DNA from 3 places in the Xanthobacter sp. ZOL 2024 genome. Region 3 is predicted to be linked to each of the others. Evidence: predicted binding sites of a transcription regulator. Region 3 holds the regulator's gene; each other region holds the start of a gene.

Region 1 (4,899 bases), 1.3 Mb from region 3:
CCCGGCGTGGTCACTGGCCTTGGCAAGGCCCGCCAGGGCACGCCCGGCGAGGTTCTGAGCGAGGTGGCCATCAACGACGGCCTGCCGGGCTGGCCGGAAGGCTTCGGCGTGCGTGCGGTGACGCTGACCACCATCTTCGTGGACGTGAACAAGCAGGCCGGCACCGTGACCTTCGAGGGGCCGGAAGGCGGCGTGCGGACCATGCGCGCGGTGGACCCCAAGGTTCTGGCGGATCTGCAGCAGGTGGAGCCGGGCGACCTGTCCCAGATCAGCTATCTGGAAGGCATCGCCATCAACGCCGAGTGAGCGGGCGCACCCGCTCAGCCGTGTCATCCCTGCCTCCGGCGCACGCTCGGCGCCCGGAGGCAGCGGAGGTCTGCGGGGGGTGCCCGACGCCTCCAGGGCGCCCGCACTATGCAGCGGCGCGCGGGCGTTCAGCCGCCGCGCGATAGGCGAGGGCCTCCGCCAGATGGCGGCGCCCCACGCCATCGGCGCCGTCGAGATCGGCCAGGGTGCGGGCCACCTTCAGCACGCGGTGATAGCCGCGGGCGGTGAGGCGCATGGCATCGGCGGCGTCGCGCAGCAGGGTCGCCCCCGCGGCGTCGGGCGTCGCCACCTCTTCCAGCAGGGGGCCGGAGGCCTCCGCATTGGTGCGCACGTCCGGCCGACCCAAAGCGATGTAGCGCTCGCGCTGGATCTCCCGGGCCATGGCCACCCGCGCCCCCACCTCCCGCGAGCCTTCGGTGGGGGTGGGCAGCACCAGGTCGGAGGCGCTCACCGCCGGCACCTCCAGATGAAGGTCGATGCGGTCGAGGAAGGGGCCGGACAGGCGGGCCTGATATTCATCGGCGCAGCGCGGGCCCCGCTTGCAGGTGTAGCCCGGTTCCCCCGCCCGCCCGCAGCGGCACGGGTTCATGGCGGCGATCAGCTGGAAGCGGGCCGGATAGGTCACCCGATGGTTGGCGCGGGCGATGAGCACTTCGCCGCTCTCCAGCGGCTGGCGCAGGGAATCGAGCACCTGGGGCGAGAATTCCGGCAGTTCGTCGAGGAACAGCACGCCGTTGTGGGCCAGCGAGACCTCCCCCGGCCGCGCCTTGGCGCCGCCGCCCACCATGGCGGCCATGCTGGCGGAGTGATGGGGCGCGCGGAACGGCCGCCGGCTCACCAGCGCCCCGTCGTCGATGGCGCCCGCCACCGAGGCGATCATGGAAACATCCAGCATCTCCGCCGGTGACAAGGCTGGCAGGATGGAGGGCAGACGCTGGGCCAGCATGGATTTGCCGGCGCCCGGCGGGCCGATGAACAGGAGATTGTGTCCACCGGCCGCGGCCACCTCCAGCGCCCGCTTGGCGGTCTCCTGACCCTTCACGTCCCTGAGGTCGAGGGCGATGGCCCCGCTCTCCTTCATGCGCGGCTCGGGGCGGGTCATCAGCTGTCGTCCGCTCATATGGTTGGCAAGCTGGATCAGGGAGTCGGGGGCCAGGATCTCCATCTCGGGGCTGGCCCAGGCGGCCTCGGCGCCGCAGGGCGCGGGGCAGATGAGGCCATGGCCACGGGCGTTGGCGCCGATGGCGGCGGGCAGCACCCCCGCCACCGCGGCGATGGTGCCATCGAGGGCAAGCTCCCCCACCACCGTGAAGCCCAGCAGCGCATCGGCCGGAATGGCGCCGATGGCGGCCATCAGCCCCAAGGCGATGGGCAGGTCATAATGGGAGCCTTCCTTGGGCAGGTCGGCGGGGGCGAGGTTGATGGTGATGCGCCGCGCCGGCAGCGCGAGCCCTGAGGCGATCAGGGCCGCGCGCACCCGTTCCCGGGCCTCGCTCACCGCCTTGTCGGGCAGGCCGACGATGGTGAAGGCAGGCAGGCCGGAGGCCACGTGCACCTGCACATCCACCGGGCGCGCCTCCACCCCCGCGAACGCCACCGTCGCCACCCGCTGGATCACCGCTGGCCCCCTGTTCAGCCGTGGATTGCAAAAAGCCTAGCCGAGGGTCCCGTTGCGCGCAAGAACGAAATGGGAACGTTGGCGTCCCCCCGCCGCACCGGCGTGGCCGTCGCCGATATTCGGCAATTGGCGCTTGAAGCCGCCGCGGCGGGCTGCCAGACCTGGAGGCGACCTGGAGGCGCGCGGGACGAGGAGGGCGGACAATGGCGGCGACGCGGTTCCGGTTCGTGGTGGTGCTGTTGCTGTTCGCCATCACGGTGGTGAACTATATCGACCGGGCGGCCATCGCCTATGCCATTCCGCTGATGGAGCAATCCCTCGGCCTGTCGAAGTTCGATGCCGGCACCATCCTCGGCGCCTTCGGCCTCGGCTATGCCATCACCACCCTGCTCAGCGGCTTTGCCGTAGACCGCTGGGGCGCGCGCATCGTGCTGGCGGTGGCGGCGGTGCTGTGGAGCCTCTCCATCGGCCTCACGGGGGCGGCCACCGGCTTTGCCGCCCTTTATGCGGCACGGGTGCTGCTGGGGGTGGCCGAGGGGCCGAACTTTCCCGCCCTCACCGGCGCGGTGAGCCGCTGGCTGCCGCCCCAGGAGCAGGCGCGCGCGCTGGCTTATGCGCTGGTCTCGGTACCGTTGGCGCTGGCCATCGGCGGGCCCATCGTCACGCAGCTGCTGGCGGTGCTCGACTGGCGCTGGACCTTCGGCGTGCTGTTCCTCATCTCGGTGGCCTGGGTGCCGCTCTGGGTGATGCTGTTCCGCAATGATCCGGCCCAGTCGCGCCATGTGAATGCGGAGGAACTGGCCCGCATCCGCGCCGGCGCGCCGGCGGCCCCTGCCGGCCATGCGGGCGGGGGCGGGGTGGTGCGGGTGCTGCTCACCAATCCGACCCTGGTGGTGAATTACTGGGCCTTCTTCGTGTTCGGCTATTTCCTGTTCTTCTTCATGACCTGGCTGCCGAGCTACCTGCACCAGGCCTATGGGCTGGATCTCACCACCGTGGGCGCCTTCACCGTACTGCCGTGGCTGGCGGCGGCGGTGGTGCTGTGGGCGCTGGGCCATTGGTCCGATCACCTGTTGAAGACGACGGGGCGGCTGCGGGTGGCGCGCTCCTACCTCATTGCCGGCACCCAGTTCATCGCCGCGCTGGCGGTGCTGCCGGTGGCGTTCGGGGTGAGCCTGCCGGTGGCGGTGGCCTGCATCACCGTGGCGGTGGCGGCCTCCATGGGGGCCAACGCGGCCTATTATGCGGTGAATGTGGATATCGTGCCGCAGCGGGCGGCCACCGCCCTCGGCATCATGGATTTCGGCTTCGCGCTGGCCGGCTTCCTGGCGCCGGCGCTCACCGGCTGGGTGCTGCATCTGCGCGGCTCGTTCGCCGACGGCTTCCTGCTGATGGCGGCGCTGGGGGCCTCCTCGGTGGTGCTGGTGCTTCTCTTCCACCATCCCGACCGCGATCGCGCCGCGTCCTGACCGATCGTGATCTTGCTCCGCGCCGGTGGATCTGCCACCCAGGGGCACGAACCACAGGGAGGACGCCATGACCGCCGAAGCCAAACGCAGCGTCAACGTGCAGGATCTGGTGGCGCAGCAGTTCGGGCCGCAGGCCGCGGCTTATGTGGCGAGCGCCGTGCACGCCCAGGGTGCTGATCTCGAGGCCTTCGCCGCGCTGATGCAGCGCGAGCAGCCGGCCCGCCTGCTGGATCTGGGCTGCGGCGGCGGCCATGTGAGCTTCACCGCCGCGCCTTTCGCGGGCGAGGTGGTGGCCTATGACCTGTCCGACGCCATGCTGGCGGCGGTGCGGGGCGAGGCCGCGCGGCGGGGCCTTGCCAACATCACCACCACCCAGGGTGTGGCCGAGAGCCTGCCGTTTCCCGATGCCGCCTTCGATGCCGTGGCCTCGCGCTACAGCGCCCACCATTGGCGCAGCCTGGAGGCGGGCCTCGCCGAGGCGCGGCGGGTGCTGAAAGAGGGCGGACGGGCGGTGTTCATGGATGTGATGGCGCCGGACTGGCCAGCGGCCGACAGCTTTCTGCAGACCGTCGAATTGCTGCGTGATCCCTCCCACGGCCGGGATTTCTCCCGGGCTGAATGGGAGCAGCGCCTGCGGGCGGCCGGCTTCGCGCTGGAGGCGGTGACGCCGCGGCGGCTCCGGCTGGAGTTTGCCTCCTGGGTGGCGCGCATCCGCACGCCGGAGCTTTATGTGTCGGCCATCCGCGCCCTGCAGCAGGGGGCGAGCGCGGATGTGGCCCGGCATTTCGAGATCGAGCCCGACGGCACCTTCACCTTCGACACGCTGACGGTGGTGGCGCAGGCCGCCTGAGCCCTATTTCTTCTCCAGCAGCAGCTGACCTTCCTTGTGGATCAGGGCTTTGGCCTTCTGCGCCATGAGGTTCAGCAGGAACGGCAGTTCCACCGACAGGTGCACCGCCTCTTCCGCCACATCGAGGGTGCCGGCGGCCTTCTGGCCCAGAACGACGATCTGGAACTCCAGATGGTCGCCGGTCCAGGTCTCCTCCACCAAAGTGACGTGGCGGGCGAAGCGGGTGCGCACGGTGGAGAGCCCCGCCTGCAGGCGGCGGGTCGCCTCGGCGCGGCCGAGGCGGTGGGGCACCGAGGCGGTGAAAGGCTGGGCCATTCAAGTCTCCGCGGAGCTGGTGGGTCAGTCCGGCTTGCTGTGGCGGATGGCGCCGGTCATGGGGTCGATGTCGGCCTCGGTGCGGGCGCCGGCGCGGTCGGTGAGCTCCACCTCATAGCCGGTGGCCTCCGCCTCGATCTTGCGCACCATATAGCCCTGGCCCTCCAGATGGCGGGCGATCTGCGCCACCGTCAGCCACTGGTCGGGCAGGGGGCCGGCGCGGCCGTCCATCTTGGTGGAGAGGAAGGCGGCGCTCACCGGATCGATGCGCGCTTCCACCAGGTTGCCCTGTGGGCTCACCAGCTCGGCTTCATAGACCG
Region 2 (4,899 bases), 520 kb from region 3:
GAATGTCGTGCAGCGCCAGCACCCCGGGCTTGCCACCCGACAGCGCCACCATGTTCACGCCGAACGACGTCTGCAGCAGGGTCTGGCGGTAGAGGTTGTTGAGCACCACGTCCGCCTGGGCGTCGCGCTTGACCTCGATCACCACCCGCAGGCCGTCGCGATCGCTCTCGTCGCGGATCTCGGAGATGCCTTCGATGCGCTTATCGCGCACCAGTTCGGCGATCTTCTCGATCATGGTCGCCTTGTTCACCTGATAGGGAATCTCGGTGACGATGAGCGCTTCGCGATCCTTGCGCAGGCTCTCGATGGCCACCTTGGCACGCATCAGGATTGAGCCACGCCCGGTGAGATAGGCCTGGCGGATGCCGCTGCGACCCAGAATGAGCGCACCGGTGGGGAAATCGGGGCCCGGCAGGATATCCAGCAGCGCCTCCGGCGTCAGCGCCGGATCGTCGATCAGGGCGATCGTCGCGTCGATCACCTCGCCCAGATTATGGGGCGGGATGTTGGTGGCCATGCCGACAGCGATGCCGCCGGCACCATTGACCAACAGATTCGGGAACTTGGCCGGCAGAACGCTCGGCTCGTGCTCGCTGCTGTCGTAGTTTTCCTGAAAGTCGACGGTCTCCTTGTCGAGATCGTCGAGCAGCGCATTGGTGACTTTTTCGAGCCGCACCTCGGTGTAGCGCATGGCGGCCGGAGCATCGCCGTCCACCGAACCGAAATTGCCCTGGCCATCCACCAGCGGCACCCGCATGGCGAAGTCCTGGGCCATGCGCACCAACGCGTCATAGACCGACTGATCACCGTGGGGGTGGTATTTACCGATGACATCGCCCACCACGCGCGCCGACTTGCGGTAGGACTTATTCCACTCGTAGCCGTTCTCCGACATGGAAAACAGGATGCGGCGATGCACCGGCTTCAGGCCGTCGCGCACGTCCGGCAACGCGCGAGCGACAATGACGCTCATCGCATAGTCAAGATAGGAGCGCGACAGCTCCTCGGTGATGGAAACTGGCGTGATGTCCGAGGGCGGCTCGCCTCCGGACTTCGGCGTCTCGGGCTCGGCCAAAAGTCAACACCTTCATGGCGATTGGAGTTGTTGACTTGTAGCCGATTCACCCTCCGGACGCCAGCGAAACCCCAGCGCAAGGATTATTTTTTAACGTTGTATTTCAATATGTTATGAGGATCAGCCCGACCCTCGCGCAGACATCTTGTCCGTTTTGCGTCACAGGCCCTCGTCCGCGCATCCAATCGCGACCCGCGCAAGGCGCTCACGGCACCCCTCAGACCACCACAAGCACCTGCCGCGCCAGTCGCTGCACCCGCGACCTCACCACTCGGAGCCCCGGCGCACCACCCTCGAAGGCACCCGCAGCCACCGTCGTTGCCCGTCAGCAGACGCACCCGCCGACCCGCGACACACTCGTCCGGCGGACACGAATGTCCGCCGTCACTCAAACACCCGACACGAAGCGCCGGAGCCGTTCTCAGAAGGGGATTTCGTCGTCGAGATCATTGGAAGGACGCCCACCGCCGGACGAGCCCGCCGCGCCACCGCCGGACGGACCCGAACGCCGGCCACCACCCCCGCCGTAGCCGCCGCCACCGAACCCGCCACTGCCCCCACCCATGGGGCTCTGCGCGCCGAAATCGGAGCCGCCGCTGTAGTCCTCGGAGCTCTCGCCGCCGGAGCGGCCATCGAGCAGGGTAAGCTCACCGCGGAACGGCCGCAGCACCACCTCGGTGGTGTAGACGTCCCGCCCATCCTTCTCATATTTGCGGGTCTCGAGCTGCCCCTCGATATAGACCTTGGAGCCCTTCTTCAGGAACCGCTCGGCCACATTGACCAGATTCTCGCTGTAGATGGTCACCGCATGCCATTCGGTGCGATCCTTGCGCTCGCCGGTGGCCTTGTCGCGCCAGCTCTCGGAGGTGGCGATGCGCAGGTTGCAGACACGCCCACCGCTTTGGAACGTGCGCACTTCCGGATCACGGCCGAGATTGCCGATCAGGATCACCTTGTTGACGCTGCCGGCCATCGCCCGCCTCCTTCTCCATGCGCCCACCGGAGCGGCGCCCATTCGCCGCGCACCCTAGCCGGCCCGACGCCACATGCGAGCGCCCCGCCGCGTTGTCCACTGCAAAGAGGCACTCCACAGCTGCCGGACACCACCAAGCCCCGCCAAATGTTCTACATCCGTTCTATCTCCTCCCCATGACCGCGACAAGCGTGTTTTTCCCGGCGTGCCCGAATTTTTGACTCGCACGGCACCAAAGTTCTTATTATGTTCTCTACCGCATCGCACGCACGTCGCTACATTTGGAGCATGACCATGAGCGACCACGCAGCTTGGCTGTTTGCTGCCATCGTCACGCCGGGCGATGGGGTGAGCGGCGGCAGGAATGCCGGTGGTTCTGTTCGTCTTTTCGCTGTTCTCGTCACCGCTGCAGGCGCGTGCCCGGCACGCGCGGCGGCCTTCCCCCTGCCCTGATCATCTCGCGCTGGCTCCTGGCCGCGCGTGGCTGGAATTCATGTCGGATCGCGCCTCCTCCTCGCGGACCTTGCCCGCGCTCGCAACGCCCACCCCCGATGCACCGCGGCGGGACGCCCGGACCCTCTCCATTCGCGGCGCCCGCGAACACAATCTGAAGAATGTGGATCTCGAGGTGCCGCGGGACGCACTGGTGGTGTTCACCGGCCTGTCGGGCTCCGGCAAGAGCTCGCTCGCCTTCGACACCATCTATGCAGAGGGCCAGCGCCGCTACGTGGAGAGCCTCTCGGCCTATGCACGCCAGTTCCTGGAGATGATGCAGAAGCCGGACGTGGACCAGATCGACGGCCTCTCGCCCGCCATCTCCATCGAGCAGAAGACCACCTCCAAGAACCCGCGCTCCACCGTGGGCACGGTGACCGAGATCTACGATTACATGCGCCTGTTGTGGGCGCGCACCGGCGTGCCCTACTCGCCGGCCACGGGCCTGCCCATCGAGAGCCAGACCGTCTCGCAGATGGTGGACCGCACCCTCGCCCTGCCCGAGGGTGCGCGGCTGTTCATCCTCGCCCCAGTGGTGCGCGGGCGAAAGGGCGAGTATCGCAAGGAACTCGCCGAGTGGATGAAGAAGGGCTTTCAGCGGGTAAAGGTCGACGGCACCTTCTACGAGATCGCCGACGCCCCCGCCCTCGACAAGAAATTCAAGCACGACATCGACGTGGTGGTGGACCGCATCGTCGTGCGGCCCGATCTCGCCCAGCGCCTGGCCGACAGCTTCGAGACCGCCTTGGGCCTGGCCGACGGCATCGCCATTGCTGAGTTCGCCGACGAGAAGGACGAGACCGGCGCGCCGCGCCGCATCCTGTTCTCGGAGAAATTCGCCTGCCCGGTCTCCGGCTTCACCATTCCCGAGATCGAGCCGCGGCTGTTCTCCTTCAACAATCCCGTGGGCGCCTGCCCGGCGTGTGACGGCCTGGGCGTCGAGCAGACCATCGACCCCGACCTGGTGGTGCCGGACAAGATGCGCTCCTTGAAGCAGGGCGCCATCGCCCCCTGGGCCAAGTCCACCTCGCCCTATTATGGCCAGACCCTCGATGCGCTAGCCAAGCACTATCACTTCGCCCTCTCGGTGCCGTGGTGCGACCTGCCTGAAAAGGCGCAGCAGGTGCTGCTCTATGGTTCGGAGGGCGAAAAGATCACCTTCGCCTACAATGACGGCATGCGCGCCTACGAGACCGAGAAGTCCTTTGAAGGGGTGGTGCGTAACCTCGACCGACGGTGGAAGGAGACCGACAGCGACTGGGCGCGGGAAGAGATCTCCAAATATTTCTCCACCGTGCCGTGCCAGGCCTGCGGCGGCTACCGCCTGAAGCCGGAGGCGCTGGCGGTGAAGGTGGCCGGCCGGCACATCGGCGAAGCCGCCGCATTGTCGGTGAAGGCGGCGGCGCAGTGGTTCGAGGCGCTGCCCGCCGAACTCACCGCCAAGCAGAATGAGATTGCCGGCCGTATCCTCAAGGAAATCCGCGAGCGCCTGCGGTTCCTGCTGGACGTGGGACTGGAATACCTCACCCTCGCCCGCTCCTCCGGCACCCTGTCCGGCGGCGAGAGCCAGCGCATCCGCCTCGCCTCGCAGATCGGCTCCGGCCTCACCGGCGTGCTCTACGTGCTGGACGAGCCTTCCATCGGCCTGCACCAGCGCGACAACACCCGCCTGCTGGAGACGCTGAAGCACCTGCGCGATCTCGGCAACACGGTGATCGTGGTGGAGCATGACGAGGATGCCATCCTCGCCGCCGATTACGTGGTGGACGTGGGCCCCGGCGCCGGCATCCACGGCGGGCGCATCGTCGCCCAGGGCACGCCGGCGGAAATTCTCGCCAACCCCGCTTCCCTCACTGGCAAATATCTCACCGGCGCGCTCTCGGTGGGCGTGCCGGCCCGGCGTGCACCCAACCCCAAGCGCATGCTGAAGCTGGTGGGCGCGCGCGGGAACAATCTGAAGAATGTCACCGCCGAGATCCCCCTCGGCCTGTTCACCGCCATCACCGGCGTGTCGGGTGGCGGCAAGTCGACCCTGCTGCTGGATACGCTCTACAAGGCGGTGGCGCGGCGCCTCAACGGCGCCACCGAGGCGCCCGCCCCCTATGACCGGCTGGAGGGGCTGGAGCACCTCGACAAGGTGATCGACATCGATCAGTCGCCCATCGGCCGCACCCCGCGGTCGAACCCGGCCACCTACACCGGTGCCTTCACCCCCATTCGCGAGTGGTTCGCCGGCCTGCCGGAGGCCAAGGCCCGCGGCTATGGCGCCGGGCGCTTCTCCTTCAACGTGAAGGGGGGACGCTGCGAGGCGTGCCAGGGCGACGGCGTCATCAAGATCGAGATGCACTTCCTGCCG
Region 3 (4,899 bases):
CCTGTGCAAGACGCAGACCTGGACGCGGCTGCGCTGAGGCTGATGGGCGCGGTTCGGCCGCGCACGGGGCGGTGGACAGGATGCGCCGGGGGGGCCATCTTCCCGGCTGCATATAACGATTCCCTCCCGCGAGCCCTCACTCCCATGGCGAGCCTCACCCATCTCGACGAGCACGGCGCCGCGCGCATGGTGGATGTGTCGGAGAAATCCATCACCTCCCGCGAGGCGGTGGCAGAAGGCCACGTGGTGATGGCGGCGGCGACCCTCGAGCTCATCTTGTCCGGCAATGCCAAGAAGGGCGATGTCCTCGGCGTCTCGCGCATCGCCGGCATCATGGCGGCCAAGCGCACGTCCGATCTCATTCCCCTGTGCCATCCGCTGATGCTCTCCAAGGTGGAGGTGGCGCTGGAGGCGGATGCCGCGTTGCCCGGCCTGAGGGTGACCGCGCGGGTCAAGACCGCAGGCCAGACCGGGGTGGAGATGGAGGCGCTCACCGCCGTGTCGGTGGCCTGCCTCACCGTTTACGACATGGCCAAGGCGGTGGATCGCGGCATGCGCATCGACGGCATCCGCCTGCTGGAGAAGTCCGGCGGCCGCAGCGGCCTGTGGCAGGCCGGCGCCTGAACGCGCATGGGCGGCAAAAGAAGGATTGAAAATCATGGCCCTGATGAGCGTTGAAGAGGCGTTGAGCCGCGTCACCGCATCAGCGGCGCTGCTGGGAATAGAAAATGTGCCCGTGGGCCAGGCGGTGGGCCGTGTGCTCGCCGACGACCTTGTGGCGCGCCGGTCCCAGCCGCCGGCGGACATGTCGGCCATGGATGGCTATGCCGTACGGGGCACCGACATCGCCGAGACCCCCGCCCGCCTCACCGTCATCGGCGAATCGGCCGCCGGCCGGCCCTTCGCGGGCACGGTGGGACCGGGCCAGGCGGTGCGCATCTTCACCGGCGCGGTGGTGCCCGAGGGTGCCGATACGGTGGTGATTCAGGAGAATACGGCGCGTGATGGCGATGCGGTGACCACCACGGCACCGACAGCGGCGCTGCGCAACGTGCGCAAGCGCGGCTGCGATTTTACCGAAGGGCGGGCGGGCCTCAGCGCCGGCCGGCGCCTCACCGGGCGTGACGTGATGCTGGCAGCAGCCATGAACCACGCCACCGTGCCGGTGGCGCGGCGTCCGCGTGTGGCGCTGATTCAGACCGGCGATGAGCTGGTGCTGCCCGGCCATGCTACCGGTGCGCTCAGCGAGGTGGTGGTGTCGAACGCATTCGGCCTCGCGGCCCTGGCCCGGCGCGCTGGCGCGGAGGTGACCGACCTTGGGCTGGTGGGCGACGACCTGGAGGCCATCCGCGCGGTGGTGGCCGGCGCCCTGGGCGGCGCCTTTGATCTTCTGGTGTCGTCCGGCGGTGCTTCGGTGGGAGATCACGATCTGATGGCGCCGGCGCTGCGTGCGGAAGGGGTGGAACTCTTCGTGCACAAGATCGCCCTGCGCCCGGGCAAGCCACTCATGTTCGGCAGCCGCGAGGGCGTGCGGTGCCTGGGCCTGCCGGGCAACCCGGTTTCCTCCCACGTCTGCGCGTTGCTGTTCCTGGAACCCCTGGTGCGGGCCATGCAGGGTGACAGCGCGGCCGCTGCCGCAACCGCTCCTGCCCGGCTGGCGGTGGCGGTGCCGGCCAACGACATGCGCCGCGACTTCATGCGCGCGCGGATGGCGCACGATCCGGATGGCTCGGTGCGGGTGACGCCCTTCGCCTCGCAGGACAGCGCCATGCTCAGCGTTCTCTCGGCGGCGGATTGCCTCCTGGTGCGCCCCCCTTTCGCCCCCGCCGGGCAGGCGGGCGACCCCTGTGAGATCATTCCTTTCGAGGATTAGGCCGCTTTAATCGGATCTTCACCCTTGCGGAACACAAAAGGAACAGATAGAAAACTGTTCATGATTTGTTTCGCGGGTTGCGGCTCGGCTGCAGAACATGGCGTGCCCCGTCCGGGCTGGAACGGGTGCGCGCTCCTGCAGCAGACCGCACCGTAATTGGGGGCGCGAGATGCTGACGCGGAAGCAATATGACCTGCTTCGCTTCATTCATGAACGATTGAAGGAAACTGGCGTTCCGCCCTCCTTCGACGAGATGAAGGATGCGCTCGACCTGCGGTCGAAGTCTGGCATCCATCGGCTCATCACCGCCCTTGAGGAGCGGGGCTTCATCCGTCGCCTGCCCAATCGCGCGCGGGCGCTGGAGGTGGTGCGGTTGCCGGACAGTGTCGCCCCAGGCCTCACCGTGCCCCGTGGCGCCAATCGCGGCTTCTCCCCTGCGGTGATCGAAGGCAGCCTGGGCAAGGTGCGCCCGACGGTGGAAGACGAGGAGGAGGCGGGGCAGACCGTCGCCGTCCCCGTCATGGGCCGGATCGCGGCCGGCACGCCCATTTCCGCCATCCAGAGCCGCAACGCCACTTTGAACGTGCCACCGGAGATGCTGGGCACCGGCGAGCATTTCGCTTTGGAGGTGCGCGGCGACAGCATGATCGAAGCCGGCATCCTGGATGGCGACACGGTGCTGATCCGCAAGTGCGACACCGCCGACACCGGCGACATCGTGGTGGCGCTGGTGGACGACGAGGAAGCAACCCTGAAGCGGCTGCGAAAAAAGGGCGCCTCCATTGCCCTGGAGGCCGCCAACCCGGCCTATGAGACACGCATCTTCGGTCCGGATCGGGTGCGGATCCAGGGGCGGCTCATCGGTTTGATGCGGCGTTACTGACGTTCATTCTTCTGCTGCGTCGTCGGCGCTGCGATCGGCGGGCGCAGGCGTTTGTGGCGCGCGGGAGGGATCTGGAAAGGGCACCGCCGTGCGCGTCCACGGCCGGTCGTACTGCGGGGAGCGGGTCGGCACCTCGCGCAGTTGCCCGTCTTCCACATGAAAGGTCAGCGTGCCGGTGGCCGCGAGGCTCTCCGGCGTCAGCACGCGGGCCGGGCATCCGGCCGGCGGCGTGTCCCGGGTGACGACGATGCGGGCGTTCATGCAATCGGCTGCGAGGCTCTGCGGCGTTGTGGAAACGGCGATTGTGCCGCCCTGTGGCAGCGGCGCGGTGCAACCCAGACCATCACAGCGGTAGAAGCGGGCGAGGTCGCGGTCGCGGGCTGTGCGCGGATCCCCTTCCCGCTCGAGCCATTGCTCCGCCACCAGCCGGGCGCGGCTGGCGCCGAGGATGGCGAGGCGGCCGTCCGGTCCCCGCACGGCGACGGTGGCGGCATTGGTGGCGATCAGGACATCCGGTCGCGGTGGCGGGCCGCTGGAGGCCACCGCAAGCGCCAGCAGCGGCGCGGCGATGAGGCTCAAGACGCCGCGGAGCAGGCAGAGCGTGAGGAGCGCCAGGGTGAACCAGACGACCGTAGCGGTGCGGACACCATCGAAGCGGGCGTCGGCGCCGGGCAGGCTGGCAATCCAGTCGGACACCCCGACCATGATCTCGATACCCTTGCCCATCACCGGCCAGGCCAGTTGATCCCAGCCAAACGGCATCAGCAGCACGCCGACGAGACCGAAGGGCATGACCAGGAGCGAAACCGCGGGCATGGCCAGCAGGTTGGCGAGCAGGCCATAGGGCGCCACCCGCTGGAAGTGGTAGGCGCCATAGGGACCGCTGGCGAGCCCGGCCACCAGGGAGGTGACGGCGATGCCGGCGAGGAACACCAGCGGGGCCATGGCCAGGCGCCCGGTCCGGCTTTCGGGCTGGGGCATGGCGCGCAGAGGCTGGAACCGCTCATAGGCGGCAACCAGCGCCAGAGTGGCGGCGAAAGACATCTGGGTGCCCGGTTCCAGCACCGCTTCCGGTGTCAGCCCGAGCACCAGCAGGGCGGCCACCGCCACGGTGCGCAGGGTGAGGGCGCGGCGCCCCACCAGCACGCCGCCGAGCACCAGCGCCGTCATCACGAACGAGCGCTGGGCCGGCACCTCGTTGCCGGACAGGATGAGATAGCCGGCGCTGCCCACCAGCGCCATCAGCGCGGCAGTGCCCTTGATAGGCCAGCGCAGCGCCAGGCCGGGCACCAGGGCGAGGGCACCACGCGCCAGCGCGAACAGGGTCCCCGCCACCAGCGCCATGTGGAGGCCGGAGATGGAGAGAATGTGGGTGAGGCCCGACACCCTCATGCTCTCTTCCACCTGGGGCGCGATGGCGGTGCGGTCTCCGGCCACCAGGGCGACGGCGATGGCCGCCGGCGTACCCTGCAGGCTGGCGTCGATGCGTCGGGCGAAGGCCGCACGGACGTCGGAAACGATCATGGCGAGCCGCACGTTGAGGGGCGGGTCGGCTCCGGGCAGCAGCTGGGGCCGCCCCAGGCCGAATCCGATAGCGCCGATGCCGCGAAACCAGGGTGCCCGTCCGAAATCGTGAGCGCCGGGCTGGGCCGCCTCCAGCGGGGGCAACAGCCGCGCCAGCTGGGACACATGGTCGCCCACCTTCGGCGCCGTGCCCTTGCGCAGCGACAGGCGCACCAGCTCCGGCGGCGTCGCCAGGCCCTTCACCGGGCCGGGATCGAGTCGCAGCAGGATGCGGTCGCTTTTCGGGCGCCGCTCCACCTGTTCCACATAGCCGGTGAGGCGCACCGCGTGGCTGGGAGGCGCCACCGGCACGTGCAGGATCGCCGCAGTGCGCACGACGCCGGCGAGAAAGCCGAGGGAAACAGCCAGGGCCGCCGTCGCCAGCGCAAAGGCGAGCGGGTGGCGGCGTGCCGCCACCGCAGCTGCGGCCAGCAGCGAGGGCTCATGGGATGCGCCGAAATAGAGCAGCACCCCCACGGTGAAGGCGACGGGGAGCCAGAGCACCAGCCGGCCGGAGCCCGCTTCGCGGACAAGCGCGGCAAAGAGGCTGTGGGCGAGGCGCGCCGGCAGCTCCCCTGCC

What was found. The regulator LexA, encoded in region 3, represses DNA repair genes until DNA is damaged. The targets are predictions, from matches to a motif close to TGTTCNNNNTGTGTTCNG.
Region 1: ACU4E7_RS12005 (YifB family Mg chelatase-like AAA ATPase) is a predicted target of LexA. The motif match lies at 2,006-2,023, and genes of this name have one in related genera.
Region 2: ssb (single-stranded DNA-binding protein) is a predicted target of LexA. The motif match lies at 2,285-2,302, and genes of this name have one in related genera.

What each region holds. Positions count from the first base shown of each region.
Region 1 covers NZ_CM128808.1:2,611,596-2,616,494, forward strand. The annotation lists gene ACU4E7_RS12000 (hypothetical protein) at 1-306, shown strand, start outside; gene ACU4E7_RS12005 (YifB family Mg chelatase-like AAA ATPase) at 413-1,945, opposite strand; gene ACU4E7_RS12010 (MFS transporter) at 2,149-3,414, shown strand; gene ACU4E7_RS12015 (class I SAM-dependent methyltransferase) at 3,482-4,264, shown strand; gene ACU4E7_RS12020 (polyhydroxyalkanoic acid system family protein) at 4,268-4,579, opposite strand; gene ACU4E7_RS12025 (PepSY domain-containing protein) at 4,604-4,899, opposite strand, start outside.
Region 2 covers NZ_CM128808.1:3,398,846-3,403,744, reverse strand. The annotation lists gene gyrA (DNA gyrase subunit A) at 1-1,075, opposite strand, end outside; gene ssb (single-stranded DNA-binding protein) at 1,497-2,048, opposite strand; gene ACU4E7_RS15530 (hypothetical protein) at 2,343-2,501, shown strand; gene uvrA (excinuclease ABC subunit UvrA) at 2,542-4,899, shown strand, end outside.
Region 3 covers NZ_CM128808.1:3,920,061-3,924,959, forward strand. The annotation lists gene ACU4E7_RS17980 (DUF2147 domain-containing protein) at 1-37, shown strand, start outside; gene moaC (cyclic pyranopterin monophosphate synthase MoaC) at 145-624, shown strand; gene ACU4E7_RS17990 (molybdopterin molybdotransferase MoeA) at 659-1,873, shown strand; gene lexA (transcriptional repressor LexA) at 2,043-2,756, shown strand; gene ACU4E7_RS18000 (ComEC/Rec2 family competence protein) at 2,760-4,899, opposite strand, start outside.